DNA from 4 places in the Ensifer sp. VA4 genome. Region 2 is predicted to be linked to each of the others. Evidence: riboswitches for the same ligand, from Rfam matches in the RefSeq annotation. Region 2 holds a riboswitch; each other region holds the start of a gene.
The links. Region 2 has a riboswitch for cobalamin ahead of bluB (5,6-dimethylbenzimidazole synthase). Riboswitches for the same ligand answer to the same signal wherever they lie in the genome.

Region 1 (7,010 bases), on a different contig from region 2:
CCAAATATGTCGGCGGCCATTCCGATCTGATCGCCGGTGCCGTCCTCGGCCCGAAGGCGATCATAAAACAGGTGAAGGCGCTGCGCGGCGCGATCGGCACCCAGCTCGACCCGCATTCCTGCTGGATGCTCGGCCGCTCGCTGGAGACGCTGTCGGTACGCATGCAGAAGGCCGACGACAATGCCCGCATCGTCGCCGAATTCCTACGCGAGCACCCGAAGGTCGAGCGCATCCACTACCTGCCCTTCCACGACGAGGCGTCGCCCGTCGGCCGTACCTTCAAGGCGCAATGCACCGGCGCCGGCTCGACCTTCTCCTTCGACATCACTGGCGGCCAGGAGGCAGCCTTCCGCTTCCTCAATGCGCTGCAGATCTTCAAGCTTGCGGTCAGCCTCGGCGGCACGGAATCGCTTGCCAGCCACCCGGCGGCCATGACCCATTCCGGTGTACCGATCGACGTGCGCCACCGCATCGGCGTGCTGGAATCGACCATCCGCCTGTCTATCGGCATCGAGCACCCGGATGATCTCGTCGCCGATCTCGCCAACGCCCTGTCGCTCGCCTGATAGCGATCGCGCGCCGCCGGTTCAGCCGGCGGCTCCCTCGCGATCATTTGAGACGGCGCAATTCCGGGCGGAAAACCGTTTCACACTTTTCCTGGAATTGCTTGATGCGAGAGAGTGTTGACGATGTTACCGAAGGGGTCGCGCATGAAGAAACGGCGCACGCCCCAGGGCTCGTTGGTGATGTCGTAGACGATCTCCGCGCCTGCCGCCTTGGCGCGCGCGTAGGTCTGGTCGACATCGTCGACTTCGATCGAAAGCACGGGCACCGGCGTATCGTTGCCGCCCTCGCTGGCGATGCTCACCTGCGGCATCGCGGCCTTGCCCTTGGCGGCAAAGGTCAGGATCCAGCCATGATCCATCACCACGTCCAGTTCCAGCAGGTCGCCATAGAAGGCGCGCGCCACCTGCGGGTCCGGGGCGTAGAGGTTCGAGACGATCCGCTTGACGGTCATGGTTTTCCCTTTCTGGCGGCGCGCCAACATCCACAGATTGTTCTGCCGTTGATGATGCAGCCTATATTGCCCGCCAATTGCGCCCGCTTGAAGCGGAAATCGCCTCTCGCCCCTACAGCGCCGACAACGCCCTTGAGTTGGCGCGGGCAAGCGCCACTCGCACCAGTGAGGCAGCCGCCTTGCCGGCTGCCTCCATGTAGCCGGCATCACGATGCAGCAGCACCACGGCAAAGCTGCCGTCGAGAAGCAGCAGGATCTGTTTCGCCAGCAGGGCGGGTTCGGACGCCCCGGCATCGGCGAGGGTCTCGGCCATCCACGCCTCGAACTTCTTCTTGTGAGCCGCACCGATACGGATCGCCGGATGCCCCGGCATGTTGGCAAGTTCGGCGGAGGTACGCAGGAAGCCGCAACCTTTCCACTTCGGATGGCGCGCCGCCCGCGCCAGGTTGACGAAGATCGCGTCAACCTTCGCCGCCAGTTCGCCGTCGGCCTCGGCGAACCATTTCTGGAAGAGTTTCAGGTTCGGCTGGTCTCGGCCTTCGAGATAGGCCGCGATCAGCTCGTCCTTGCTTTCGAAATGGTAGTAGAGCGTGCGTTTCGTTACCCCCGCCGCTTCGGCCACCGCATCGACGCCGACGGCACGGATGCCCTCGCCATAAAAGAGCTTTGCCGCGGCGGCGACGATCACATCCCGGGTCGACTTCTCTGCTTTCGCCATCACGATGTATACCGACTAGTGAATATACATGACATCATCCCTCACCTAGCCTCCCCGCGTCAACCTTTGCCGGAGAGCAACGATGTCCAATACCGTGCTGATGCAGATTTCCGAGGGCATTGCCCTCCTCACGCTCAACCGCCCGCAGAAGCTCAACGCGCTGAACTACGAGCTGATCGACTGGCTTCTCACCCTTCTCGACACGATCGAGGTAAACGATAATGTCGGCGCCGTGATCATCATCGGCGCTGGCGACCGCGCCTTTTCCGCCGGCGGCGATATTCATGAGTTTTCCGAAAGCGTGGCCAAGGGCGTGAACCCCGCCGTGCGCGATTTCGTCCGCCGCGGCCAGGGGCTGACGGCCCGGCTCGAAGCCTTTCCAAAGCCGGTCATCGCCGCCGTCAACGGCATCGCCTATGGCGGCGGCTGCGAGATCACCGAGGCCGTGCATCTGGCCATCGCCAGCGACAGGGCGCGCTTCGCCAAGCCCGAGATCAAGCTCGGCATGCCGCCGACCTTCGGCGGCACCCAGCGCCTGCCGCGCCTTGCCGGCCGCAAGCGCGCGCTCGAACTCTTGTTGACGGGCGAGGATTTCTCGCCCGAGCACGCACTGGCGATGGGGCTCATCAACCGGGTCGTCGCCCATGACGCGCTGATCCCTGCGGCCCGTGACCTGGCCAGGCGCATCTTGGGCTATTCGCCACTTGCCGTTCGCTCGATCATCACCGCCGTTACCCGCGGCCTCAACATGTCGATCGCGGAGGGGCTGCTGGTCGAGAGCGAACAGTTCGCCCAGATGGTCCCGACCGACGATCTCTCGGATGCGCTTGCCGCCTGGAAGGGACGACGCATCCATGAAGACGGCCCGATACGCTGAGCGCCTCGGCAACACGGCAAAACGGCGGCAAGGTGCGAAGGCCTTGCCGCGCTATTCGTCACGTGCGGGCGAAGCCGAGAATGAAGAGCGCCAGCGCGCCGATCGAGGCGACGGTGCGCACGTGGTTCCACCAGACCCAGTCGATGAGATAGCGCTGCTGCCAGAGATCGGTCGCGGCCTGGCCGGTTACCGCAGCGGCAAGCGCATCGTTCATCGGCACGTTGAAGATGATCGTGACCAGCAGCACGCCGACGACATAGGCGATGCCGCCTGCCGCGAGCAGCCATCCGCCTTCACCGTCCGAGAGGAGGGCCATGATCACCAGCGCCAGTCCGATCAGCGCCGTGCCCATGAAGGCGCTGAGGAAGAACGGGTTCTGGATGACGTCATTGATTGCGTTCATCGCGGCGATCCCCTGCTCCGGCGGCAGCCGCGACAGGGCCTGCATGATGCAGACCGAGAAGATGAAGAACAGGCCGGCCATCAGGCCGGAACCGATGGCGGCGATGAAGGCCAAAGCGGGGATCAGCGAGATCATGCGGCGACACTCCAGACACCGGTTGCTGCGGTCTCCCGGACGTAAGTTGCAAAGTCACGCGGCCGCCGCATAAGCAGGTGCTCGATATCGGACGTCAGGCTGGAATTGCGCCCATCGAGCACGGACGAGAAGAGATAGCGGATGAGTTCGACGTAGTCATCCGGCAGCCCCTCGGCTCGCATCTGCGCCACGAAATCGGCAAGCGGCACGGACTGGTAACCGATGGGACGCCCCGATGCCGCGGCGATCTCCGCGACGGCCTCGGCGAAGGTCAGAAGCCGCGGCCCGGTCAGTTCATAGATCTTGCCGACATGCGCGTCGTCGAGGAGCGCAAGGACGGCGACATCGGCAATGTCGTCGGCGCTGACGAACGGTTCGGTGACCGCGTCCGGCGGCAGGTAGACCATGCCGCTGCGAACCGCGTCCATCAGGAAGGCTTCGCTGAAATTCTCGAAGAACCAGCTGGCGCGAATGATCGTCCAGTCGGCGCCCGAGGCCTGCAATTCGCGTTCGGCCGCCTGCGCCGCATCCTCGCCGCGCCCCGAAAGCAGCACGAGCCGCTTGATGCCGGCACCGACCGCAAGCGCGGAAAAGCGGCGGATCGCCTCGACTGCACCAGGCACGGCGAGATCCGGCTGATAGCTGACATAGACACGCTCGACATTCTCGAGCACCGGCGCCCAGGTCGTCTCGTCGTTCCAGTCGAAGGACGTCTCGGCCGAGCGCGCCCCGACGCGCACCGCGACGCCCTTGGCGCGCAGCCGCTCCGCGATGCGACGCCCCGTCTTGCCCGTACCACCCAGCACCAACGTAACCTTGCCAGACATGATCTTTCCTCCCGATTCAAAACATGAGTAACTCTCACATTTGCAAATGTGATAAATCCTCGTATTTTGGGAGTCAAGACAAAATGCGAGGATCACTCATGATTGAGCCGACAGGCACCCTGCCGATTGCAGGCGAGGACGACACCGCGCTCCGCCGCACGCCCAGCCAGAAGCGCAGCCGGGAGCGCGTCGAGCACATCCTCACCTGCGCCTCCACGCTCATCGCCGAGAAGGGCAGCGATGCCATGCGCATGAGCGAAGTGGCGGAAAAGGCAGGGATTTCGATCGGATCGCTGTACCAGTATTTCCCGGACAAGTCGGCGATCGTGCGCACGCTCGCCGAGCGCTACAACGCCTATTCCCGCGAATGCATCGAGGGCGAATTCGCCAAGGTGACGTCGATGGCAGAACTGCGCGACGCCTTCGGCGCGCTCTTCGATACCTATTACGACATGTTCCTCGCCGAACCGGTGATGCGCGACATCTGGTCGGCGATGCAGGCCGACAAGACGCTGAGGCAGATCGAACTGGAAGAAAGCCGCATGACCGGCCGTCTGCTCGGCGATGTCCTTGCCCGGCTCCAGCCGCAACGCCCACGCGCGGCGATCGACGAGGCCGCGTTCCTGATCATGTATCTCGGCGAATGCACGATGCGGCTCGCCATCTCGGTCGACCGCGCCGAGGGCGGCCGCATCGTCGAGGCCTACAAACAGATGATCCTTCGCGATTTTGTCGCTGATGAAGCGGCCGGCGGCGCAGGCTCAATTGACAACGCCATGACACGCTCATAATCATCAGCGATCGATTGGTTCCCGAGACGCGAACGTGTGTCGGGAGTAAACGGGAACGTGACGGATGGACCCAAGCTGGGCATTCAAATCACGGCCGACCCCGCGACTGTAGAGCGACGTCGATCTTGCCGTTCCGGAGCGATCCGGGAGAAGCCACTGGAAGAGACCGCGAGAGGGTGGTCGGACTGGGAAGGCGAGGCAGATCCCGGGCATTTCGCCCAGCGCCGTGAGCCAGGAAACCTGCCACTCGATACGGGCATAGGGCCCACACCGGGAATTTCCCGATGCCATCACGGAGGTTGTCATGGCTACGTCTACCATTTCGAGCACCCCGCTCTCCCTCAGCGATCGTCTGACCGCTGGCGTCATCGCGCTTCTCATCGGCGCATTCCTCGTCTTCGGCGCCGGCCTTGCCAACTCGGCCGTGCTGCACGACACCGCGCACGACACCCGCCATTCCTACGGCTTCCCCTGCCACTAAACAGATGTCTCGGAACGTAGCTTACGTTCCGCACCGACGTGTCTGCGGACCTGAACGCATCCGGCCTGTGCCGGATGTGGGTGTTTGTGCATGCCGGTTCGTCCGGCGCACAAGGGCCGTCCGCATGGCAGAAAGAACGGAAAGGCCTGCAAACCACGCCAGAGCGCGTGGCTTTTGTCGTTATCGAGGGAATTCAAGATGATTGTCAGAACGCTTCTGGCCGCGATCGTGGCTGGGCTGATTGCCGGTGTCTTCATGACCGGCGCCCAGGAATTGAGGGTCACGCCGCTGATCCTGCATGCAGAACAATTCGAAGGCGAGGCTCCGGCCACTACCGAGCAGCCCACCGGCCAGCCGGGGGCGGCGCAGCCGGCCGCAGAGGGGCACGACCAGCATTCGTCGCTGAAGGCGGTCTCGCCGCTCGGCGCCGTGCTCGATGCGCTGTCGCCGATCACGCCGGCCTATGCGCATGAAGGCGAACACGAGGAAGGCGGCATCATGTTCGGCCTGAGCCGCTTCTCGGGCACGCTGATGGCGAACCTCGTCACCGGCTCCGGCTTCGGCCTTCTGCTGGCCGGCGTCAGCCTGGTGATCGGCTATCCGATCACGCTGAGGAACGGTGCGCTCTGGGGCGCCTGCGGCTGGCTGGCGGTGCACATGTTGCCGGCAATCGGCCTGCCGCCGGAATTGCCGGGCTTCCCGGCCGCCGAGCTCGGCGATCGCCAGGCCTGGTGGCTGGCAACCGTCGCCCTCTCTGCCGTCGGCCTTTATCTCGTCGTCCTGCGCGAGGAGATCGTCGCAAAGGTCGTCGGCCTCGCGCTGATCGCCGCGCCGCATGTCTACGGCGCACCGCAGCCGCTCGACATCTCCAGCAATGTCCCGGCCGTGCTCGGTGCCGAATTTGCCGTTGCCGCCCTCGCCACCACGCTTGCCTTCTGGATCGTGCTCGGCGTCGTTTCCGGCTTCGTCAACGAACGTTTCGCCAGGGCGAACTGATCCGGCCGATCCCGTGCTCATGAGAGCCTGAACAAGCAAGCGGCGGGGGTTCAGCCCCCGCCGTTTTGCATGAGATGGGCTCCCAGCCGTCGGCGACGATCGTCCGGTTCGAGCAGCACGCAGGTGTCGCAAAAGCTGCCGCCTTCCGTTCGGAAATAGAGGCAGCAGCCGCTGCGTATCCGGTACTGGCGCGACAGCCGCTCGCTGCTTGCCGGATCGATAGCCGAGATCTCCTCGTAGCAGAGTTCTTCCGAGAACAGCGGCGACCCCGGCCTTTTGACGATTGCCAGCGCCTCGGCCATGCCGCGCGCCTCTTCGCCGATCGCCCGTCCGATCTCCAGGAAGGCGCCGGCAAGCGAATCCGCCGCCAGCCGCCACTGCGCTCCGGAGGAAAGCCCCGTCCGCCGTTTCAAGACGGCGACGACCGGCGCCAGATGGGCGGTGAAGCCGCGCTCGAAAGCACTGCCGCGTTCGCTCTCCTGCGGCACCGCGGTCAGCCGATCAAGATGGAAATGATAGCGCCTGCCGGCAATCCCCCGCCCCTCATGCAGCCGAACCCAGTCCTCGAAGCGAATGCCGGCGATTTCTGCGTGAAGCCCCGCGCCGAGATAGAACGCGCCGAGAACCACACTCAGTTGCCGGCTATAAAAGGCGATCAGATGCGCCGCCCGGATTCGGTCCGTCAAGCCGATTGCGAAAAAGTCCTGATAGGCAAGGCCCTGCTCGACCCCTGCCCCGCCCATGGCCCAGAAGGCTTCCGGCGC
Region 2 (7,010 bases):
TTACGGCCTGCGCATCCGTCCCGATGTCGATTTTGAAGTGGTCAACCCCGAAGGCGATCCACGCTATCGCGACTATGTCGAGGACTATTTCTCGCTCGTCGGCCGCCTGGGCGTGATCCCGGAGGCTGCCCGTACGATCGTGCGCACCAACACGACCGTGATCGGCGCGCTTGCCGTCAAGCGCGGCGAAGCGGATGCGCTGATCTGCGGCGTCGAGGGCCGCTATTCCCGCCACATGCGTGACGTTTCGCAGATCATCGGCAAGCGCGAGGGCGTGCTCGACTTCTCCGCGCTCAGCCTGCTGATTTCGCAGCGCGGCGCCACTTTCTTCACCGATACTTATGTGAGCTACTGCCCGAGCGCCGAGGAGATCGCCCAGACGACCGTCATGGCGGCACAGGAAATCCGCCGCTTCGGCATCACGCCGCGTGCAGCCCTCGTCTCGCATTCGAACTTCGGCTCGCGCGATTCGGAGAGCGCCACCAAGATGCGCAAGGCGCTCCAGCTCGTGCGGGAACTCGCGCCCGACCTCGAAGTCGACGGTGAAATGCACGGCGATGCAGCGATCTCGGAAGCGCTGCGCCAGCGTGTCATGCCGGACAGCAGCCTGCCGGGCGAAGCCAACCTGCTGGTCTTCCCCAATCTCGATGCCGCCAACATCACGCTCGGCGTCGTCAAGACCATGACCGACAGCCTGCATGTCGGCCCGATCCTGCTCGGCTCGGCGCTGCCCGCACACATCCTTTCGCCTTCGGTCACGTCGCGCGGTGTCGTCAACATGGCGGCGCTTGCGGTCGTCGAAGCCAGCCATCCGGGCTGATATGAAGCCGCGGAGATCGCCATCGATCTTCGCGGATACCGGGCGCCAGACCGGCGCCCCCAATGCCATATCCAGGCGTCGCGCAATCGTCGCGCGCGGCGCTCCAAGTCCCGGGGATTGCAGCGGAATCACCATTCGCGTTCTGCGCGCGTACGCCTGCCGCCATCAGCAGCAACCGAAAATTGCAGAGCTGGTATTATACCCCAAACGGGTAAGTTTGCGCTGGACAAAAGGTGAACCCCTAACCATGCTGCAACCTCGGACGAGATTCGGTGTTGTGGCATGACTGAGCAACAGGCTGTCCTCGACATGCTGGAAATCCTGGAATGCGGGGGCTGTGTCGAGCCCGCTCATTTCTTTACGCTGATGCGCCGGACCTTCCGCATCGCTCATCTTCTGTACCTTGAAGCCGAGCCCTACGCCGACGAGCTCAAGATCTGCCGCCTGCATCACACCTTCGGCGCCTATGCGGCCGAAATCTACCGGTCGCGCAACCTTCACAGAATCGATCCCATCCTGAAGCTCGCACTTGGCGGCGTCCGCCCGGTGGAGTGGACGATGGCGCGGCATCGCTTTCCGGATTGCGAGCCCCTGTTTGAGGCGGCGCAGGAGATCGGCCTTTCGACCGAAGGCGTCGCCTTGCCGCTGCCTTCGCCTGCCGGCCGCATGGCACTGCTTGCCCTCAACGTCAACATGTCGGCCGACGAATGGACGGCCTATCGGCGCCAGCATCTGCGCGATTTCCAGCTCGCGGCCAACCTCTTCCATGCCGCAATGCTCGAGCACGCGGCAATGCCCGGAGCGTTTTCGGCGCGCGAGCGCCTCACCGGCCGCGAAACCGAGGTTCTGACCTGGGCCGCCGCCGGCAAGAGCTATTGGGAAATCGCCACGATTCTCGGCATTTCCGAACGCACCGTGCGCTTCTTCATGACCAATGCGCGACGCAAGCTGAATGTCGTCTCCAATACGCAGGCCGTTGCCCAGGCTGTGCGCCATGCGCTGATCCCCACTGTTTGACGCCGGCCGCGCCTACAGCGCCGAGCGTCTTATCAGACGCGCAAAGGTCGCTGTAGCACTTTGATTTGCTGCATGTCTTTGTCCTTAAATCGAGGTCGACTTAAGGAGACATGCAGTAGGCTCTCTCCCAAAACCCCTCGAAATCTAGTGGACAATATCACTGATTTAAACTGTCACTACCGACAGTTACGCGACCGTCGCCAGCCTGACAGCATCCGCCCATCCCAAAACAAGGATGGAGAAAAAGATGATCAGGATTCTGAACGGAAAGACCCGCGCACAGCACCCGCAGGCCGTCGACGAGATGTTCCGGCTGCGCAAGCGCGTCTTTCACGATTTCCTGAAATGGGATGTTCAGACCGACGGCGAGTGGGAGATCGACAACTACGACAAGGCGAACCCGCTCTACGTGCTGTCCTACGCCCCCGACACCGGTCGCCTGCGCGGCTCGCTCCGGCTGCTGCCGACGCTCGGCCCCAACATGCTGGACGATACCTTCCCGATCCTGCTCGGCGACAACCCGGAAATCCGCAGCGCTTCGGTCTGGGAATCGAGTCGCTTCTGCATCGAGCCCGATATTTCGCAGGACCGCGCCTCGAACCAGGTCACCGTCGCGGCCGCCGAGTTGATGTGCGGCGTTGGCGAACTCGGCCTCGCCTCCGGCATCAGCCATATCGTCACGGTCACCGACGTGTTCCTGGAACGCATGTTCCGCCGCATGGGATGCCCGGGAGAGCGCATCGCCGAACCGCATCGCATCGGCTCGGTCTTCGCCGTTGCCGTCGCCTGGGAAGTGACCGAAAGCCTGCTTCAGCGCATGAAGGCTGTTGCCGCCATCGAAGGCACCGTTCTGGAACGCCCGATGTCGCTGGAAACCGCCCGCGCCGCCTGAGCGCTTCGGCCGGCCGGACCCGTTAACGCAAACCGCCGCTTGTTGTTGCACGATCACCGACAAGCTCTATGATGGAGGTGAAAAAGGAATTGCCGCCGGCAGCCGCCCACACCAGAAGCTTGGCATCGTGCGGCAGCAGGAAGAGACTTCGCCCGTGTTCCCTCGCTTGAAACACGTCGCTGCGGCGCTTGTGCCGTTGGCTCTGGTCGGTGCCGATCCTTCGCTGGCATCGACCGTGTGCGACCGGCTGAATACCCGGCTTGCGCAAATGTCCGACATGGTCGCCACCAATGCCGATGCCCGCGACTATGCCAGCGCCATCTCGCGCCAGAATATCGAACTGCGCCGGGCGAAGAACGATCGCCGGCGCGCGGGCTGCGGTGGCGGCAGCGTCGCCACCTTCGATGGCGGCGACCCCGACACCTGCGGCGAGCTCAACAGCCTCATCGCCGAGATGGAAGACAATCTGCGCATGCTGAAATCGGAGCGTGAGCAGATCGTCGCCGGCGGCAGCGAAGAGACCCGTCGCCGTATCGTCGCCGCGCTCGAGATCAATGGCTGCTACAGCGACCGCGACTATTTTGCGAGCGTCGAACCCGAAGAGCCGGAGACGCACCGCAACATCATCGCCGACCTGCCGCCTGACGACGCGTACGGGCCGATGCTTGGGCATGGCGAAGACGGCTATGCGCCGCAGGACGGCTACTATCGCGGAACCCTGCGGACCATGTGTGTGCGCACCTGCGACGGCGCCTTCTTCCCGATCTCTTCGGATGCGACGCCCGCCGACTTCCCGCGTGACGAACAGGCCTGCCGGGCGCGCTGCCCCGGCGCCGAGACCGAGCTCTACTTCCACGATCTCAACACGGAGGAGAGCGAGCAGATGGTCTCGGCCGTGACCGGCCTGCCCTATACTGAAATGCCCAATGCTTTCGCCTATCGCACCCGCGGCATCAGCAAACCCGGCATGTGCGGCTGCCAGATACCGCGGACCGCCGCGACCTCGCCGAAAGCAACCGGTACGATGACCGGCGACGATCAGTCGTCGATCGTGGTGATCGAAACCAAGAAGCCCGCAGATGCCACGACCGCAAAGGCGCCCCCCGAGGAGCGCCCCTACGATCCGTCCAAGAGCAAGGTGCGCGTCGTCGGCCCGACCTTCCTGCCCAACGAAGAAACCTCGATCGACCTCAAGCACCCGAAGGGACCGGCCTATCAACCGGTCCAGAATTGAGCGCGGTACGATCCGTCGCTGCCGTTCCCCAGCCTTCCTCAAACACCAGTTCTTCAAGCGGCAGGCGCTGGCGCCATCCCTTCACCGCCAGTTCGGGCTGCTGATAGAGGCGATCGACATAGCCGAGGCAGAGCCAGGCAACGATCTCGATATGATCGGGGATGCCGAGGATCGCCTTGATTTCCGCCTCGTGGAAGATGCTGACCCAGCCGACGCCCACCCCTTCGGCGCGGGCCGCAAGCCACAGGTTCTGCACGGCGCAAACCGTTGAATAGACATCCATCTGCGGATTGTGCGTGCGGCCGAGAACGACGGCGCCACCACGCGTGCGATCACAGGTGACGCAGATGCTGAGCGGCGCCTTGCGAATGCCTTCGAGCTTCAGCGAGCGGTACTTGGCCTGTTGCTCCTCCGCAAACATCAGCGCCGCCTCGTCATTGGCACGGCGAAAGGCCTGCCAGACGCGTTCGCGCGTTTCCGGCGCCCGCACCAGCACGAAGTTCCAGGGCTGCATGAAGCCCACGGACGGCGCGCTGTGCGCCGCTGTCAGCAGCCGCTTCACCAGTTCCTCAGGCAAAGGCTTGTCCAGGAATTCGTCACGCACGTCGCGGCGTGTTTCGATGGCGCGGTAGACGGCCTCCCGCTCTTGCAGCGAAAAGGCACCGGCAGCCGCAAGGCCACCCTTCGGTTCAGTCAGCATCGTTCGATCCCCAACAATGCGAAAACCTCCCGCCGTCCACGCGGGGTTCGGTCTATCTCGCCAGGCCGGTCTTCTGACTTCGGTTCAACCGGTCGCCCCACCTTCCCAGATCGATTGAAGATCCAGTGGCAAAACCTTGAATCAATTCAAGGTATTTCGAGAAGCGACCGTCCCCGTCACAGCGTTGGGCACGTTCCGGAATGACACCGGATTCCCGATTCTCCCGCTCACGCGGGCACCTGACGGCGCCATAAGGGCACAGCCGTCAGGGAAAGACAAGTACTTGTCAGAGGGGTGCCATCGGATGCGGCGAACCGTCATAGGCGCCCCAGACCGACTGATCGAAGCAGATCACCGATCCGGTCATCAGCCCGGATTCCGCCGAAGATAGATAGGCGCAGGCGCGCGCCACCTCCGCCGGATCGACGAGCCTGCCGAACGGCTGGCTGGCGGCCGCCTTTTCGAGCCAATCCGCGGCAGCCCCGTGAAACTCGCGCTGGATGCGATCTTCGCCCTCGGATGCCATCCAGCCGATATTCAGGCCGTTGACGCGGATGCGGTTGCGCAAGAGCGCGTAGGCCGTGTTCTTGGTCAACGTTTCGAGAGCCCCTTTCGACGCGCAATAGGCCGCGATGAAGGGCTGCCCGGCCATCGCCGACATGGAACCGATGTTGACGATCGTCCCTTCGGTCCGCTCGCGCCGCATCACCTTCACGGTCTCCTGCATTAGGAAGAAAGGCGCCCTTACATTGATGGCGAACATCCGGTCGAAGAGTTCCGGCGTCGTGTCGAGAATCGTGCCGCGATCGGTAATGGCGGCAGCGTTGACCAGCGCATCAACCCGGCCGAACTCGGCATCGCAGGCGGCAACGACCTTGCAGGCGTCTTCTACCTTCTCTAGGTCGGCCTCGACATAGACCACTTTCGCGCCGCTGGCCTTGCCGATTTCTTCCGCCTTCGCGCGCCCCTTGGCGGTATTGCGCCCGCAAATGACGATGCCGGCGGCACCGCGTTCGGCGAAAAGGCCGGCAATCGTGGCGCCCAGTCCCTGCGTGCCGCCGGTGACGATGGTGATCTTGCCTTGCATCTGTCCGTTCATCGAATTCCTCCCTCGGAAATGATCGTGTGAAACAGGTACGGCCCCCAACCACAACGCATCGGGAGACCGTCAAATGTGAGACGGAACCGTCAGCTCAGCTTGCGCCGCGCCTGCGCATCGAGTGCCGCATGAAAGTCCTGCTCTCTCGTTCCCGCGGCCAGTGGCTCGCGACCTCGACGAGGACAATCTGGCGCTGCTGCGCGAGCGGCGCGTTCATTTCGTCCTGCACCATGATCTGAAGACCGATGCGCGCACGGCATTTCGCACGATCATGCTGCACGGCCGCGCGCCGTCGGGCGCGGTCGGCCCTCAGCTTTCGGCGGTCGTCGTCATCACGCCCTATAACGTGCCGGAGTAGGACGATCGCCGGCGCCACTCGGTCCGGGGACGAGCCGGTTGCCGGAGGTTCCGCCCGGCAGGACCGTATCGTCAGCCGTTTCGACGCGATTGCGGCCGCGCCGCTTGGCGAGATAGAGCGCTTCGTCGGCAGCCAGCAGCAGGGCGCGTGCGGTCAGCCCGTGGCGCGGCGCAAAGGCTATGCCGGCGCTGCCGCCGACAGTGAGCAACTGGCTGTTGAACGCGACCGGTGTCTGCGCATCGGCGACAAGACCGGCTGCAAGTCCGCGAGCCTCGGCCTCGCTGCAATCGCCGAGAATGATGGCGAACTCGTCACCGCCGAGCCGTGCGACGGTACCCTTGGGGCCGGCACGGTTCCGGAAGCGCTCGGCCATGGCGACCAGAACGGCGTCGCCCGCCGCATGACCATGGCGGTCGTTGACCGCCTTGAACGCGTCGAGGTCGGCATAGACGAGCGTGAACGGGTGCGTCTTTGCCTTCAACAACGCCGCCGCCAGCATGTCGTCGAAACCGCTCCGGTTGAGCAGCCCCGTCAGCCGGTCGTGCTTGGCAAGATGACGGTTGAGCGCCTCGCTCTGCTGCAAGGCGGCAAAGAGCGTCGAGAAACGCAGGGCGACGAAGGCCATCAGCAGCGCCGCCACGATCGCCATCACGATGACGCTCGGCAACAGCTCGGCCCGGACGAACCCGCCTGGTGACTTCGGCATCCACGCCGCCACGAGGCAGGATGCGTCGGAGCAGCGCCCGACCGACGCGTAGACGCTCCCCTCCGGCCGCGCGGTGAGCGGCACGAAGGCAAGTCCACCGATACCCAGCCGCGCCGCGATCTCGCGCATCACCTTCGCCGTCACCGGCCGCACCGAAACCATGAGCACGGGCGCGCGACGCTCC
Region 3 (7,010 bases), on a different contig from region 2:
CACGTCGTTGGAAAGCTCGGCGCCCGTCTGGCCGATGAGCACGCCGGCGAGCAGGCAGCCGGTGACGGCGCCGATGGTCACGCCGAAGATGGTGATCTTGCCGATCGCGTAGCCGATGCCGAGCGCCAGGAACAGCGCAAGCTCGGGATGCGCCCGCAGGATGCTGAATAGGTGCTCGATCACGCGGCGTCTCCTCCCGGTTCCAGGCCGAAGGGTCGTCTTCAGCCTGATGATGCGCTGCCTTCCTGCCGGCAGGATCCCGCCGGGAAATCTGGGTGACTGAACTACGGGGCGTCTGCTTGCGCCCGACTGCATGTTTCCTTCTGCAGGACGAAACAAGCAGCGTTCAAAGTGCTGCAGCGATCTCTGCGCGTCTCATGAGGCGCGGCGGCGCTGCGGGAGGAAGCGGCCGGCCACGGACTGGTCGGCCGCCTCGATCGCTTAGCTGATCTTCAGGCCCTTGGCCGCCTGGTAGGTCTGGACGTAACCGCGGGCGACCGAGCGCACGGCGCGGCCGATCTGCGAATAGGCGTCGTCATTGAGGTTGGCGAAGGAAACGCGCGCCGACCAGCTCGGCGCATCGAAGCCGGAGCCGTTCAGGAGGACGATGCCGTGGTCCTCGGCCAGCCGGAAGGGAATGTCGAGCGGGTGAATGTTGTCCTTCACCCAGGTGACGACATCCTGGCCGACATATTTGCGCAGCCAGAACTCGAAATCGATGATGCCGTAATAGTGGTCGAAATAGATGCCCGGATTGGACTCGACCCCCATGCCCTCGATCAGGTTCCAGAAGCGCTTGACGCAGATGGCGATGCAGGCCTTCTGATAGGCCTTCTCGACGTCCATCAGCTCGACCAGGCTGAAGAGCGTCATCATCACCTGCTGGGGAAGCGAAAGGCCGGCGGTGTGGTTCAGCGCCACGTCGCGACTGTCGGCGACGATGCGGTCGATGAACTTCACCTCGCGCGGCTTCGGCGTCATCGCCTTGTAGCGTTTTTCGAGAAGCTCCTGGACCGGCTCGGGATGCGCCTTGATCTTCTCGTCGAAGATGTTGTCCTCAGCAACGGCGATCACGCCCAGGCGCCAGCCGGTGCAGCCGAAATATTTCGAGTAGGAATAGACGCCGATGGTGTTGCGCGGCAGATGGCCGAGCAGGGACTGGAAGCCGGGCACGAAGGTGCCGTAGACGTCGTCGGTAAGGATGATCAGATCGGGGCGCTCGTTGTTGACGAGATCGACGAGGCGCTTGATCGAATCCGGATCGAGGGCGACGGCCGACGGGTTGCCGGGGTTGACCAGGAACAGCGCCTTCACCTCGGGGTTTTCCAGCGCCTTGATGTCCTCGTCGGTGAACTGGAAGCGATCTTCCTGCTCGGCGCTGACATTGATGGTCTTCAGCGTGTAATCCTCGAGCTGCGGCATTTCGAGATAGGGCGTGAAGATCGGCGTGCCGAGCGCGATCGTGTCACCGGCGTTCAGGATGCGGGCGTTCTTCAGCGCCTTGAAGATGTAGCACATGGCGGCGGTGCCGCCTTCGACCGGGTAGAGGTCGAACTTCACGTCCGGCCGGTGGCCGGCGCACATCGCCCACATCAGATATTCGTGGGTGATGATCTCGTTGTGATGCAGCGCGCGGTCCGGAACCGGATAGTTGTCGCCGATGATCGAGTCGGTCAGCTCGTGCACGAAGGCATCCGGGTCGAAACCGAAGGTGGTGATGGCGTAGTCGACCGCGCTTTGCAGGGTCTTTGCCGGCGGAACGCCTTCATCCTCTTCGTCAACAGCGGCCGCTACTTGAAGCTGTTTCTTCACCCATTTCTGGAAGCGCTGATGCGCGCCGTCCTGCGGCGGCATGCCGGCGACGCCGGCCTTCGGGTCGTAATAGGCGCGCTTGGCTTCCGTCAGCGCGAACTGACCGAGCAGGAAGAAGGCTTCGCGGGCGCGCGTCGCCGTCCAGTTGGGGTTGCCGCGGCCGGCATTGAGGAAGGCCTTGGCGGATTTCTGCGAGCTCGACTTGGCGAGCTTGATCAGCTCGTCCTTGATTTCGAACGGGCTGAGATCGGAAATGCTGTCGTAGAAGTTTCTGTCCAACATGATCCACACTCCCTGTGATCTATGAATTATGAACGATGGTCTCGGTTGCCGGCCCGCCTCAGGCGAGCATGATGACGATGACGAGGCCGAAGATGGTCAGCAGCGTGTTGCCGATGGCGTAGGGCATGCCGTAGCCGAGTGCCGGCACCTTGCTCTTGGCCGCTTCCTGGATCATGCCGAGCGCCGCCGTCGTCGTCCGGACGCCGGCGCAGGCGCCAAACAGGATCGCCGGGTGGAAGCGGAAGACGTAGTGGCCGATGAGCACGGAGGCGATCAGCGGGATGGAGGTCGCGACCACGCCCCAGATGAAGAGGGAAATGCCGACTTCCTGCAGGCCAGCGACGAAGCCGGGGCCGGCGCCGATGCCGACGACGGCGATGAAGATGTTGAGGCCGAGCGTGTTCAGGAGCCACAGCGCCGGCGAGGGGATCCGGCCGAAGGCGGGGTAGGTCGTACGCAGCCAGCCGAGCACGAGGCCGGCCAGCAGGGCGCCGCCGGATGTCGAAAGCCCGATCGGGATGCCGCCGATCGTCAGTGTCAGCGCACCGACCATCGCGCCGATGAAGAGGCCCCAGCCGAGGAAGGCGATGTCGGTGGTTTCGACCGGACGGTCGGCAAAGCCGAGCGCCTTGATCGCCGCTTCGACATGGCGCTTGGCGCCGCCGATGGTGACGATGTCGCCCCGTTCGACGGTCGTGCCCGGCAGGACCGGGATCTCGACCAGCGAGCGCACGATCTTGCGGGCATAGACGCCGCGCGCCCAGTCCTCGGTGCTGACGTCGGCAAGCGTCCTGCCGGCGAGCGCCTTGTTGGTCACGTAGACGTCGACCACTTCCGCCTCGGCATTGAGGAGTTCCTTGTCCTCGACTTCCGTCAGCCTGGAATCCAGGTTCTCGACGAGCAGGGCTCTGCGGCCGGAGAAGGCGACGACGTCGCCCGGCTGCAGCACCGTGTTACCGTCCGCCTCGATGATCTCGTTGCCGCGGCGCAGGCGCTCGACATAGACGCGGATGCCGGGAAGCAGGTTCTTGACCGGCGTTCCGGTGAGGCCGCTCGCCTGATCGATGCGATAGGCCCGGAGCCCGAAATCGTGATAGGCGCGGGTGATGCCCGGCTCGCTGCTCTCGGAGCCGCCGCCGAGCTTTGCCTCATATTCCCTGCAAGCGGACGGAAGGTCGATGCCGAGAAGCCTGGGCCCGAGCTGGGCGAGGATGATCGCGGAACCGATCGTGCCCCAGATATAGGTCACCGCATAGGCGATCGGGATCTGGTCGGCAAAGGTCTTGGCCTGCTCCGGCGTCAGCCCGAGCGAATTGATCTGGTCGGTCGCAACGCCGATCGCGGCCGAGATCGTCTGCGACCCGGCATACATGCCGGCGCCGTAGCCGAGCGGAAGGCCGGCGATCAGCGCGCAGAGATAGGGAACGATGAGGCACAGCACCAGGACTGAAAGGGCAAAGGCAATCTGCTTCGGCCCGTCGGTGCTGAGGCCCCGCACGAATTGCGGGCCGACACCGTAACCGACGGCGAACAGGAAGATCAGGAACAAGGTGGACTTCAGGTCACCGGACACCTGGATGCCGAGCTGCCCGATGAGAACGCCTGCGAGAAGCGTGGCGGTGACGTTTCCGAGATTGAAGCCCGCGACCTTGACGGGGCCGATCAGGAAACCGATGCCGAGGGCGAGGAAGACGGCGACGGGAGGATAGGTCCGAAGCGTCTCGACGAAGAAATCGATTGGATTCACTGCTATACCCTTCAGAAAGTTGAATTGCCGTCACTTCATTTCAGGGGATTTACGCGGCTAAGTTGATTTTGTCGGTGGCTGGTCGATGCCCAATCCCAGCTTCGCCAATTGTCTCTTCGGCCGTTGGTTTTCTCAACGGTCATGGGGTTACGTAAGCGTAACGTACGTTAAACTTCCCGGATTTTGGGCACAGGGCGGGCATGGAACAGGCGCCGGCATCGGCTTGCAAGCATCGGGCCGGGCGGTTTGCCGATCAGCGTGGGAAGGCCGCTTCGGGAGCGCGGCCGCGCTTCAGTTCCGATCCGTGGGCGCGGTAGCGTCGCGGCAAATTTCGCCGGCTATGCAACTCTTGTGTTGTATTCTTTCACGTTCGCTCATAACGGAAAACACATGGCGACGGATCCGGAGCACATGTCCGGCGGCGGCATCCGCGCGCCGCGAAGCTCGACGTGACGGTGAAGGCTGGTATTTGCGGCCAGTCTTGCGCTCCGCTTCAGATGGCGACACCTTCGAGTGCGATGATCCGTGTCCTGGCACAGCGCTCACGGATCTTCTTCAGGCGCTGATAGTCCGGCGGTTGATACCACTCGAGCAGGGAATGCATATCCGGGAACTGGACGATGACGAGTCGGTGCGGGTCCCAGTCGCCTTCGAGCACCCGGGTCGCGCCGCCACGGGCGAGATAGCGGCCGCCGTAGCGCGCCTCCGTCGCCGGCACTTCCTGTATATATTGTTCAAACGCCGCGGCATTCGTGATTTCGACATCCGCGATCAAATAGGCAGCCATGGTGGTATCTCCTTTCCACGCAGGCACCATCGAAGGATACGCCGTTCGGCCGATCCGGGCGAGTTCGCTGTCGATTCCATTCTGTCGAAGGGGGAACCGGCGCTCCTGGCTCTGAGCGAATTTTTTGTTGAAATGTGTAATGTTATTTCGTAACAAGCGTCATGACGAAACGCCGCATGTCGATAGATCTGGAGCCCATGCCCCTGGCAGTTGTTTCAGCCGCCGATTCGTGCGAGGAAGACGTTGATGGTGCTGCATCCGCGGAAATGCGGAAGCGGCTGAAAAGGGAACACGGAACGGACGACCCTGACGGGACCGAAACCGTGGCTGCCCCCGCAACTGTGAGCGGAAAGCGCATTCACACCATGTCACTGGCGACAAGCCGGGAAGACGTGGATGCGCCGCGACCCGCGAGCCAGGAGACCTGCCATCGAACCGATCAACCACAACGGACGGGGTGTTCCGATGGAAAAGAACTGGCTTCCAAGCGACGGTCATCCGTCGTCCTGCCGTTTCGCCATCTCTTGCCGTCAGTCCCACGGAGAGAGAACATGGCCGAGACGAATTCCCGACAGCACAAGATAACGGTCTCTACCGACTGCCGCTTTACCGGTGGCCCGTGCATGCCCGGCGCCGAGCTCATAAAGCGTCTCAACCGCAGCATCGCCGCGCTCGGCGAGCCGCTCGATCGCGATTTCTCGATCGCCGGCACGGTCTGCATGGCGGCCTGCACGCGACCCTGCACCATCGCCTTCCAGGCGACGGGCAAGGCGACACACCTCTTTGGCGGCATTTCGCCCGAGGAGGATATCGACGACCTCGTCCGCTTTGCCGCCACCCATTCCGATCGCGGCGACGGCATGGTGCATGCCGCCACCCATGGCGAGTGCGGCGACGGCAAGACGCTTGCCCGCATCCCGGCGGCGATGCTCGTCTCCGAAGACGTTGCGGGCCACTTCCAATGACGGTGCGGGGAGGGATGAGACCATGACCTGCACCGCAACAGGAGCAACGCTTCGCGTCGAAGGGCTTTGCTGGGGGCCGCGCCCGGGGCTGAAGCTGGTCGACAGCATGGACTTCGCGGTCGAGGCCGGCAGCCGGCTTGCGATCCTCGGGCCGAACGGGGCGGGCAAGACCTCGCTCTTGCGCTGCCTTTACCGGGCGGTGCAGCCGAATGCGGGCCGCATCGAGGTCGACGGCGTCGATCTCTGGTCGATCTCGGCGCGTGAAGCGGCAAAGACGATCGCCGTCGTGCTGCAGGAAATGCCCGGCGATTTTCCCTTCAGTGTGCGCGACGTGGTGATGATGGGGCGTATCCCGCGGCGGGAAGGGCTGAACGGCTGGACGGACAAGGACCGCGAGCGCGTGCAGCACGCGCTCTCCCATCTCGATCTCGCCCATCTTGCCGGCCGCCAGTTCTCGACGCTCTCGGGCGGTGAAAAGCAGCGGGTGCTGATCGCCCGGGCGCTTGCCCAGGAGCCGCGCATCATCATCCTGGACGAGCCGACCAATCACCTCGACATCCGCCACCAGCTTGAAATCCTCGAGCTGCTGCAGACGCTGAAGCTGACGATCGTGTCGACGCTGCACGACATCAATCTCGCGGCCGACTTCGCAACCGACGTGGCGATCGTGACGGCGGGGCGCCTGACCGCCTTTGGAACACCCGAGGACGTGCTGAGCCCGCGGGCGCTTTCCTCCGCCTTCGGCGTCACCGCCACCGCCCACGGCGCCGCCGCCGGCAGCGCGCGTTTTTCCTTTTCACTTCCTCGACAGGGATCGATTTCATGAAGATCAACATTGCCTCCTCTGCCCTCCTGTTTCTCATCGCCACGGCTGCGCCCGCGCTCGCCTATCCGGTCACGGTCAAGAGCTGCAACCGCGAGGTGACCTTCGATGCCGCGCCGAAACGGGCGATCGCCAATGACGTCAATCTGGTCGAGATGATGCTGGCGCTGAAACTGCAGGACCGCATGGTCGGCTACACCGGCGTTTCCGGCTGGAAGACGCTGGATGAAAAGCTGCGTGAGGGCGTGAAGGAACTGCCGGAGCTCTCGGAGAAATATCCGACCAAGGAGGTGCTCCTCAATGCCGACGCCGATTTCTTCTTCGCCGGCTGGAACTACGGCATGAAGGTCGGCGGCGAGGTGACGCCCGAGACGTTGGCGCCCTTCAAGATCGGCGTCTACGAACTCACCGAGTCCTGCATCCATGTCATGGCCAGGGAAAAGCCCTCGATGGACGACATGTTCGTCGATATCCTCAATCTCGGCCGCATCTTCGGCGTCGAGGATCGCGCCGAAGCGCTGGTTGCGGGTTATCGCAGCCAGCTCGCGGAGATCACCAAGGCCAATGCCGGCCGCGGCAAGCCGACCCGTGTCT
Region 4 (7,010 bases), on a different contig from region 2:
GATGCTCCAAGCCACCTGCCGATGCCGGCGGCCCAGGGTCTGCCACCGTCCAGCCTCCGCCCTGTAACACGCCCTAGCCCCTTCAGGCTTCGATCTGGACATCTCCCAGCGGCCGCGAGCAGCAGGCGAGGATGTAGCCCTCGTCGATCTCGTCATCGAGAATGCCGCCATTGTGGCTCATCTCGACCTCGCCTGCGACCTTCATCACACGGCAGGTGCCGCAGATGCCGCCCTCGCAGGCCGCGCCGATCCTGACGCCGTTGGCGCGGGCCGTCTGCAGGATCGTCTGGCCGGGCTTTGCCACCACTTCCTTGCCGCTCATGGTGAAGGCGACCTTGGCCACCTGACCGTCGCCGTCATCGCCGATACCAGCGCGCACGGCGATTTCTTCCGCAGCCGGCGCGGCCGCCGGCTGGAAGCTCTCCTCGTGATAGCGGCTCATGTCGAAACCGGCTGCCTTCAGCATCTCGCGCACACCGCGCATGAAGGGCTCCGGCCCGCAGCAGAACACCGTGCGTTCCAGGAAGTCGGGAGCGAGTAGCGGCAACTTGGCACCGTCGATCCGGCCGCGCAGACCATGCCAGCCGTGACGTGCCTCATGTCCCTCGACGATGAAGCCGAGGTTCAGCCCGGACATCTGCGTTGCCAGGACCTCGAGTTCCGAGCGGAACAAAAGATCCTCCGGCCGACGGGCGCAGGAGATGAAGGTGACGTCCGTCTCCGGCACGCAGTCCGCCATCCAGCGGGTCATCGACATCATCGGCGTGACGCCGGAGCCGGCCGAGATGAACAGGTACTTGTCGCCCGGATGGCGGACGAAGCTGAAATCGCCGAGCGGCCCGAAGGCCCTCAGCTTCATGCCCGGCTTGAGATGGTCGAACATCCAGCGGGTGCCGATGCTGTCGGCCTGTGCCTTCACCGTGACCGCGATCGAGAGCGGCCGCGATGGCGTCGAGGACAGGGTATAGGTGCGCATGACCGGTTCGTCCGCGACCGGCAGTTCGAGGGTGACGAACTGGCCAGGCAGGTATCGAAACCAGGCCGGCTTCTCCGCGCGGAAGGTGAAGGTCATGACATCGGCGGTCTCGACGACCGCCGAAGTGCATTCGAGCATCTGCTGCCGGTCGATCCAGACATGCAGTTCGTCGAAATGGTGGAAGGAAGGTGCCATCTGCATGTCAGGCGACCTTCGACAACGGAGCCGCATCGCCCTCGAGGCGCTGCTCCATGAACTTGCAGTACCATTCGACGAACTGCATCACACCGCCTTCATGCTCCGGCGAATAGGGGCCGGACTCATAGGCCGGCGAGCGGATGCCGAAGGCGTTTTCCTCGACGATCTGGCGATCCTGGTCATTGGTCTCGGTCCAGACATGGGTCAGGTCATCGAGCGTATAGTCGACGCCTTCGACCGCATCCTTGTTGACCAGCCACTTCGTCGTCACCTGCGTGAGCTCTGGCCCGAGCGGCAGCACGCGGAAGGTGATGGCGTGATCGGAAAGCACATGGTTCCAGGTGGTCGGGTAGTGGAACATCAGGAGCGTGCCGATCTGCCTCTGCCGGACATCGGCCGACAGCGCCCTTTTGACGGCCGCTGCACCCGACATGGTGTAGCTTTCGGCATTATCGACCAGCGGCATGCGCGCGGCGCGGAACTGGCCGGTCGGCGACATCCGGAACTCGCTCGGCAGGCCCTCTGCCTCGCATTTCGCCCAATGGGCGGCGATCACCGGATCGTCCTTGGCGCCCTGCACCCCGGTCGCGGTCGGCGCTTCCGGATAGGTCCGGCAGAGTTCGGGGTGATTGGCGGCGCAATGGTAGCACTCGCGGTTGTTTTCCCAGACGAGCTTCCAGTTGCCCTTTTCGATGATGGTGCTTTCGAAGGCGACCTTGGTCTCCCCCAGCCGGTGCGGAGCGAGATAGGGGGTGACCAGTTCACGGAAGGCCGCGAAATCCGCCGGCGTCTCCGACAGGTTGATGAAGATGTAGCCGCCGACCGTCTCGCAGTGGATCGGTTTCAGGCTGTGGGCCGCCTTGTCGAAGTCCTCGCCCATCTGGCGCGCGAAGAGCAGCGAGCCATCGAGCTCGTAGGTCCATTGATGATAGGGACAGACGAGCTTCGCCGCGGACCCCTTGTGCTGCGTGCAGACGCGGGAACCGCGGTGCCGGCAGGAATTGTGGAGCGCGCGGATCGTACCCTGGCGATCACGGGTGACGACGACGGGAAAATCGCCGACCTGGACGGTGAAATAGTTGCCGGCCCGCGGGATCTCGCAGTCATGGCCGATGAACAGCCAGTCCTTGTACCAGATGTTTTCCAGATCCTGCCGGTAATAGTCGGGATCGATGTAGAAGGCCCGATCGAGGCTGTAGCCGTCACGCCGGCCCTTCAGCTTGCGAAGCATATCGGTCTTGGTATCCATGTCCTGTCCTCATGCGCCATGTTTCGGAGAGGCAGGACAGGAACCCGCACGGGCGCACCCATGCGTTTCAGGCTCCGATCCGGCTGCCCGCCGCAACCCGTTACGGTTATGTCCGTCAAGGCTGGTTTCCGGGCTCAGGAGCCGTCCTTTGCGGACCAGCCCGGCGCCTTCCCGGACGGAACCGTCCAGTGGCTTTTGCCGAGGCTTTCGCTCCACCACCGTTGCGGGGGCAGCGCCGGGATTTGACCGGCTTCCCAATTCTCCGCCTCCCCTTTGGAAGGCGACACCTTGAGTAAGGCTATGTAAGCGCGGAAGGCGTCCTGGCAGACGCCGGATAGCGACATCCAATTCCAGAATGACGACACGACAGAAACCGTTCTCCCAAACCGGCGTCGGGAATTTTTCACTTTATAAACAGACAGATAGATCAAATATTGGGCATATGCCACCTTTTGTGGCTGATATGGCGCAGGCGCGGGAAGACTTCGCCCGTTTGCGACATTTTCATGAAAGTACCGGCGCATCTTCCGCCAACGAAAGGAAATCCTTCATTAACCATAAGGCACTAGGCTTGCCGGTGGACGAGGATGTCCCGCAGGCAGATGGCGCATGGCAAAACTCAGATATTACGACGCAGCGGCCGAGAAGCCGCCGGCCGTCGTGCCGAAGACGGCGGTTCACAGCGAGTTCCTGCGCACCGGCAGGATCAACCGCCGGCAATGGGCGCCGAGCGAACGACGGTATCTGAGCTATGAGGAAGTCGCGGACAGAACCGGCAAGAAGCTCGCGACCGCCGGCGACACGACGCACAAGCGGATCAACGGCTTTCACGCCTCGATCCAGTTTCCGAAGCTGATCTTCCACCGCACGCTCGTCGGCAAGCCGCATCTCGGCTATTGCCATGTGACGGCGGCGCGCACCGCGGTGACTCCTTCCAAGGACATCACCTGGTCGTTCTATTTCGCCAATTTCTTCAGCGACCTTGGTGACGAGACCCATTTCTTCGACCGCATCCAGAGCGGCTATTCCCGCATGTATTTCGCCGTCGCGATCGAGCCGAACGCCGAAGACGGACAGATGGTCATCAACCGCAACGTCCGTGACAACGGGCTGCTCTTCCGCACGGACGACCCAAAGGTTGCTCTCAAGAACGTGCTGATGCTGGGTGCGCGGGACGACGCGCTGCGCCGCATCATCCGCAGCCTCTGAGCCAGCAACCGATCCCCGCAAAGAAAATCGTTCTGTTTTCCCGGCACGTCCGCTAAGGAAGCGTCGGAAAGGAAACGGCATGGCAGAGATCATCGACACGGGTATTGAACCGGACCGCGCGATCGAACGCGCCTGCGCCGTTCTTGCCGAAGGCGAACCGGTCGCCATTCCCACCGAAACCGTCTATGGCCTTGCTGCCGACGCGACCAATCCCGACGCGATCAGCCGCATCTACGAGATGAAGGGGCGGCCGCGTTTCAATCCGCTGATCTCGCATGTTTCCGACATGGCCATGGCCGAGGCTCATGTGCGCTTCGACCCCCTGTCCCGACGCCTGGCGGAAGCGTTCTGGCCCGGCCCCCTGACCTTGATCCTGCCGCAGCGGCCGGAGAGCACCGTGCACGCGCTTGCCTCGGCCGGCCTCGATACGCTTGGCATCCGCATGCCCGACGGCTTCTCGCGCCGGGTGATCGCTCGTTTCGGGCGGCCGCTCGCCGCACCCAGCGCCAATACCTCGGGCAAGATCAGCCCGACCAGTGCGGCCCATGTCGATGCCGATCTCGGCGAGAAACTGAAACTGATCCTCGATGCCGGCCCAGCCGAAATCGGCTTGGAGTCCACGATCATCAAGGTCGACGGCAACGAGATCCGGCTGCTGCGCCCGGGCGGCCTCGATGCCGCCGAGGTCGAGCGCCTGCTCGATCGTCCGGTGATCCGGCCGGAAACGGCGGGCGCAACGATCGAGGCGCCGGGCATGCTGGCCTCCCACTACGCGCCAGGCGCTGCCGTGAGGCTTGATGCCGCCGATGTGCGCAGCGGTGAGGCGCTGATCCGCTTCGGCGGCGACCGGATCGCCGGCGAGGAACAGGCGGCCGTGGTTCTCGATCTCAGCCCGACCGGAAATCTTCGCGAAGCGGCAGCCAATCTCTTCGACTACATGAAGCGCGCGGACGCCAGCGGGGCGGCGACGATCGCCGTCGGGCCGATCCCTTCGGAAGGATTGGGCGAAGCGATCATCGATCGGCTGCAGCGGGCGGCGGCGCCGCGCGGGTGAGATGGCGTGCGGCATCTCGTCCGCACCGCGATTGCGGTTATGATCGCAGTCGATACGAACCGAGGATCGTGTCTTCATATCAACCGGTCCGATAGCGCGCGCAGGCGCAACACGAAGGCAGGCCTATGACGACGACCCTTCCCTCACCCGAACTCATCGCCTCCTTCGTCGAGATCGTCGGCAGCGCCAATACGCTGACCGCCGAAGCGGACAAGGCCCGCTATCTCGTCGAATCCCGCGGGCTCTATCGCGGCACGACGCCGATGGTGCTTCGTCCCGGCTCGGTCGACGAGGTTTCGCGCATCATGAAACTCGCCAGCGCGACCCGCACGGCGATCGTGCCGCAGGGCGGCAATACCGGCCACGTCGCCGGCCAGATCCCACGGGAAGGCAAGGCGGATATCGTGCTTTCGCTCGAACGGCTGAACCGCATTCGCGACGTCGATCCGGTCGGCAACGTGATCGTGGCGGACGCCGGCTGCATTCTCGCCGACATCCAGAAGGCGGCCGACGATCACAATCGCCTGTTCCCGCTGTCGCTCGGATCGGAAGGCTCCGCCCGCATCGGCGGCAATCTCTCCACCAATGCCGGTGGTACAGCGGTGCTCGCCTATGGCAACATGCGCCAGCTTTGCCTCGGCCTCGAAGTGGTGTTGCCGACCGGCGAGATCTGGGACGGGCTGCGCCGGCTGAAGAAAGACAATACCGGCTATGACCTGCGCGACCTCTTCATCGGCGCTGAGGGCACGCTTGGCATCATCACCGGTGCCGTGCTCAAGCTGTTTCCGAAGCCGCTCGGACACCAGGTGGCTTTCGCCGGCGTCGGCAGCGTCGAGCATGCGCTCGCCCTCTTCGAGAAGGCCTCCAGTCTTTGCGGGCCGGCGCTGACGGGCTTCGAACTCATGCCGCGGCTCGGCGTCGAATTCACGACAAGGCACATTCCCGGCGTTCGCGACCCGCTGGAAACCGTCCACCCCTGGTATGCACTGATCGACATCTCCACCTCCGATTCCGCCGAAAGCGCCGAGCGGATGGTCAGCGACCTCCTGGAACAGGGATTTGCAGCCGGCCTCGTCGAAAATGCCGTGATCGCTGCCAACGAGGCGCAAGGCAAGGCGCTGTGGCATATGCGCGAAAGCATGTCGCCGGCGCAGAAGCCCGAGGGCGGTTCGATCAAGCACGACGTTTCGGTGCCCGTCTCCAGCATTCCCGCCTTCATGAAGGAGGCGGATGCCGCTGTCATGAAGGCGATCCCCGGCGCGCGCATCTGCTCCTTCGGCCACATGGGCGACGGCAACATCCACTACAACATCTCGCAGCCGGTCGACGCCGACAAGCAAGCCTTCCTCGATCGCTGGCGCGAGATCAACGCGATCGTCCACGGTATCGTTCTCAAATACAACGGCTCGATCTCGGCCGAACACGGCATCGGCCAGTTGAAGCGCGACGAGCTCGCGGAGATCCGGTCGCCGATCGAGATCGAGCTGATGCTACGGATCAAGCACGCCTTCGATCCGGCGGGCATCATGAACCCTGACAAAGTGCTGCGCGCGGACCGGTGATTGCGGGCGGCCCTACTGCATGTCTCCTTAGATCGACCTCGATTTAAGGGCAAAGACATGCAGTAAATCAAAGTGCTACAGCGACCTTTGCGCGTCTGAAAAGACGCGCGGCGCTGTAGGCCGAGGGCTCGTGCACCCCGCAGGAGGTCGCCAGACTTCCGGGTCCGCGTCAGCGACCGCCTGCGCGCAATTGCGAGAGGGACAGGAGCGTCTCGGCGCTGACACCGCCACCACCGCTACCGCTGAGGATCGCCAGCCCTGGTGAGACGTCCGTGTTGTTTTCGACGTCATAAAGCGCCGTGAACCGCTGCAGGAGCTTTTCGAGCTTCGCCGGGTCCTGCAGCTCCTTGATGTCGATGACGCGCTCGATATAGGCGGCCTGCGCCTCGATCTTGGCGTTCTGCAGTCCCTCCGGCATGCTGTAGGCCGTCTTGATAACCTGGAACAGGGCGGTCTCGGCCAGGATGTCGTAGGCCGTGTTGATCTCCGGCGCCTTGCGCTTGAAATAGAGCGCCAGGCGAACGCCGCCGTTGTCGGCGCCTTCCGACTCCTCGAGCGACTGATTGAGATAGAGATCGACCGTGGTGATCAACCCGCGCCGGGTCTGGATCTGGCCGGCCTCGCCCCGGACGATCTTGCCGTCCGTATCGAAGTTGAAGGAGGCGACGATCTCGCGATATCTCAGCCCGTTCGGATCGGTATTGATGAAGCTCTTGGGATCGTCCAGGTCGGACGTGAACATGTCCTTGAGGTATTCGGTCT

Region 1: another riboswitch for cobalamin. It lies ahead of AC0C6X_RS27420 (CbtB domain-containing protein); the one in region 2 lies ahead of bluB (5,6-dimethylbenzimidazole synthase).
Region 3: another riboswitch for cobalamin. It lies ahead of AC0C6X_RS22810 (DUF1636 family protein); the one in region 2 lies ahead of bluB (5,6-dimethylbenzimidazole synthase).
Region 4: another riboswitch for cobalamin. It lies ahead of AC0C6X_RS01045 (aromatic ring-hydroxylating oxygenase subunit alpha); the one in region 2 lies ahead of bluB (5,6-dimethylbenzimidazole synthase).

The regions. Positions count from the first base shown of each region.
Region 1 is NZ_JBVQPO010000020.1:40,718-47,727, forward strand. It holds gene AC0C6X_RS27385 (cystathionine gamma-synthase family protein) at 1-566, shown strand, start outside; gene AC0C6X_RS27390 (VOC family protein) at 647-1,018, opposite strand; gene AC0C6X_RS27395 (TetR/AcrR family transcriptional regulator) at 1,131-1,736, opposite strand; gene AC0C6X_RS27400 (crotonase/enoyl-CoA hydratase family protein) at 1,819-2,613, shown strand; gene AC0C6X_RS27405 (anthrone oxygenase family protein) at 2,672-3,151, opposite strand; gene AC0C6X_RS27410 (NAD(P)H-binding protein) at 3,148-3,978, opposite strand; gene AC0C6X_RS27415 (TetR/AcrR family transcriptional regulator) at 4,077-4,769, shown strand; cobalamin riboswitch at 4,768-5,031, shown strand; gene AC0C6X_RS27420 (CbtB domain-containing protein) at 5,074-5,250, shown strand; gene AC0C6X_RS27425 (CbtA family protein) at 5,449-6,246, shown strand; gene AC0C6X_RS27430 ((2Fe-2S)-binding protein) at 6,297-7,010, opposite strand, start outside.
Region 2 is NZ_JBVQPO010000006.1:115,556-122,565, reverse strand. It holds gene AC0C6X_RS12020 (NADP-dependent malic enzyme) at 1-820, shown strand, start outside; gene AC0C6X_RS12015 (helix-turn-helix transcriptional regulator) at 1,103-1,837, shown strand; gene AC0C6X_RS12010 (acyl-homoserine-lactone synthase) at 2,085-2,729, shown strand; gene AC0C6X_RS12005 (DUF2865 domain-containing protein) at 2,884-3,963, shown strand; gene bluB (5,6-dimethylbenzimidazole synthase) at 3,920-4,663, opposite strand; cobalamin riboswitch at 4,710-4,921, opposite strand; gene AC0C6X_RS11995 (SDR family oxidoreductase) at 4,950-5,762, opposite strand; partial or broken gene AC0C6X_RS11990 (LacI family transcriptional regulator) at 5,923-6,120, shown strand; gene AC0C6X_RS11985 (sensor domain-containing diguanylate cyclase) at 6,095-7,010, opposite strand, start outside.
Region 3 is NZ_JBVQPO010000013.1:108,056-115,065, reverse strand. It holds gene AC0C6X_RS22830 (aspartate:alanine exchanger family transporter) at 1-183, opposite strand, end outside; gene AC0C6X_RS22825 (bifunctional aspartate transaminase/aspartate 4-decarboxylase) at 442-2,094, opposite strand; gene aspT (aspartate-alanine antiporter) at 2,153-3,841, opposite strand; gene AC0C6X_RS22815 (DUF1330 domain-containing protein) at 4,335-4,628, opposite strand; cobalamin riboswitch at 4,859-5,074, shown strand; gene AC0C6X_RS22810 (DUF1636 family protein) at 5,180-5,593, shown strand; gene AC0C6X_RS22805 (ABC transporter ATP-binding protein) at 5,616-6,419, shown strand; gene AC0C6X_RS22800 (ABC transporter substrate-binding protein) at 6,416-7,010, shown strand, end outside.
Region 4 is NZ_JBVQPO010000001.1:202,912-209,921, forward strand. It holds gene AC0C6X_RS01040 (FAD-binding oxidoreductase) at 83-1,177, opposite strand; gene AC0C6X_RS01045 (aromatic ring-hydroxylating oxygenase subunit alpha) at 1,179-2,423, opposite strand; cobalamin riboswitch at 2,526-2,729, opposite strand; gene AC0C6X_RS01050 (DUF6656 family protein) at 3,033-3,632, shown strand; gene AC0C6X_RS01055 (L-threonylcarbamoyladenylate synthase) at 3,712-4,686, shown strand; gene AC0C6X_RS01060 (FAD-binding oxidoreductase) at 4,812-6,248, shown strand; gene AC0C6X_RS01065 (DUF1217 domain-containing protein) at 6,418-7,010, opposite strand, start outside.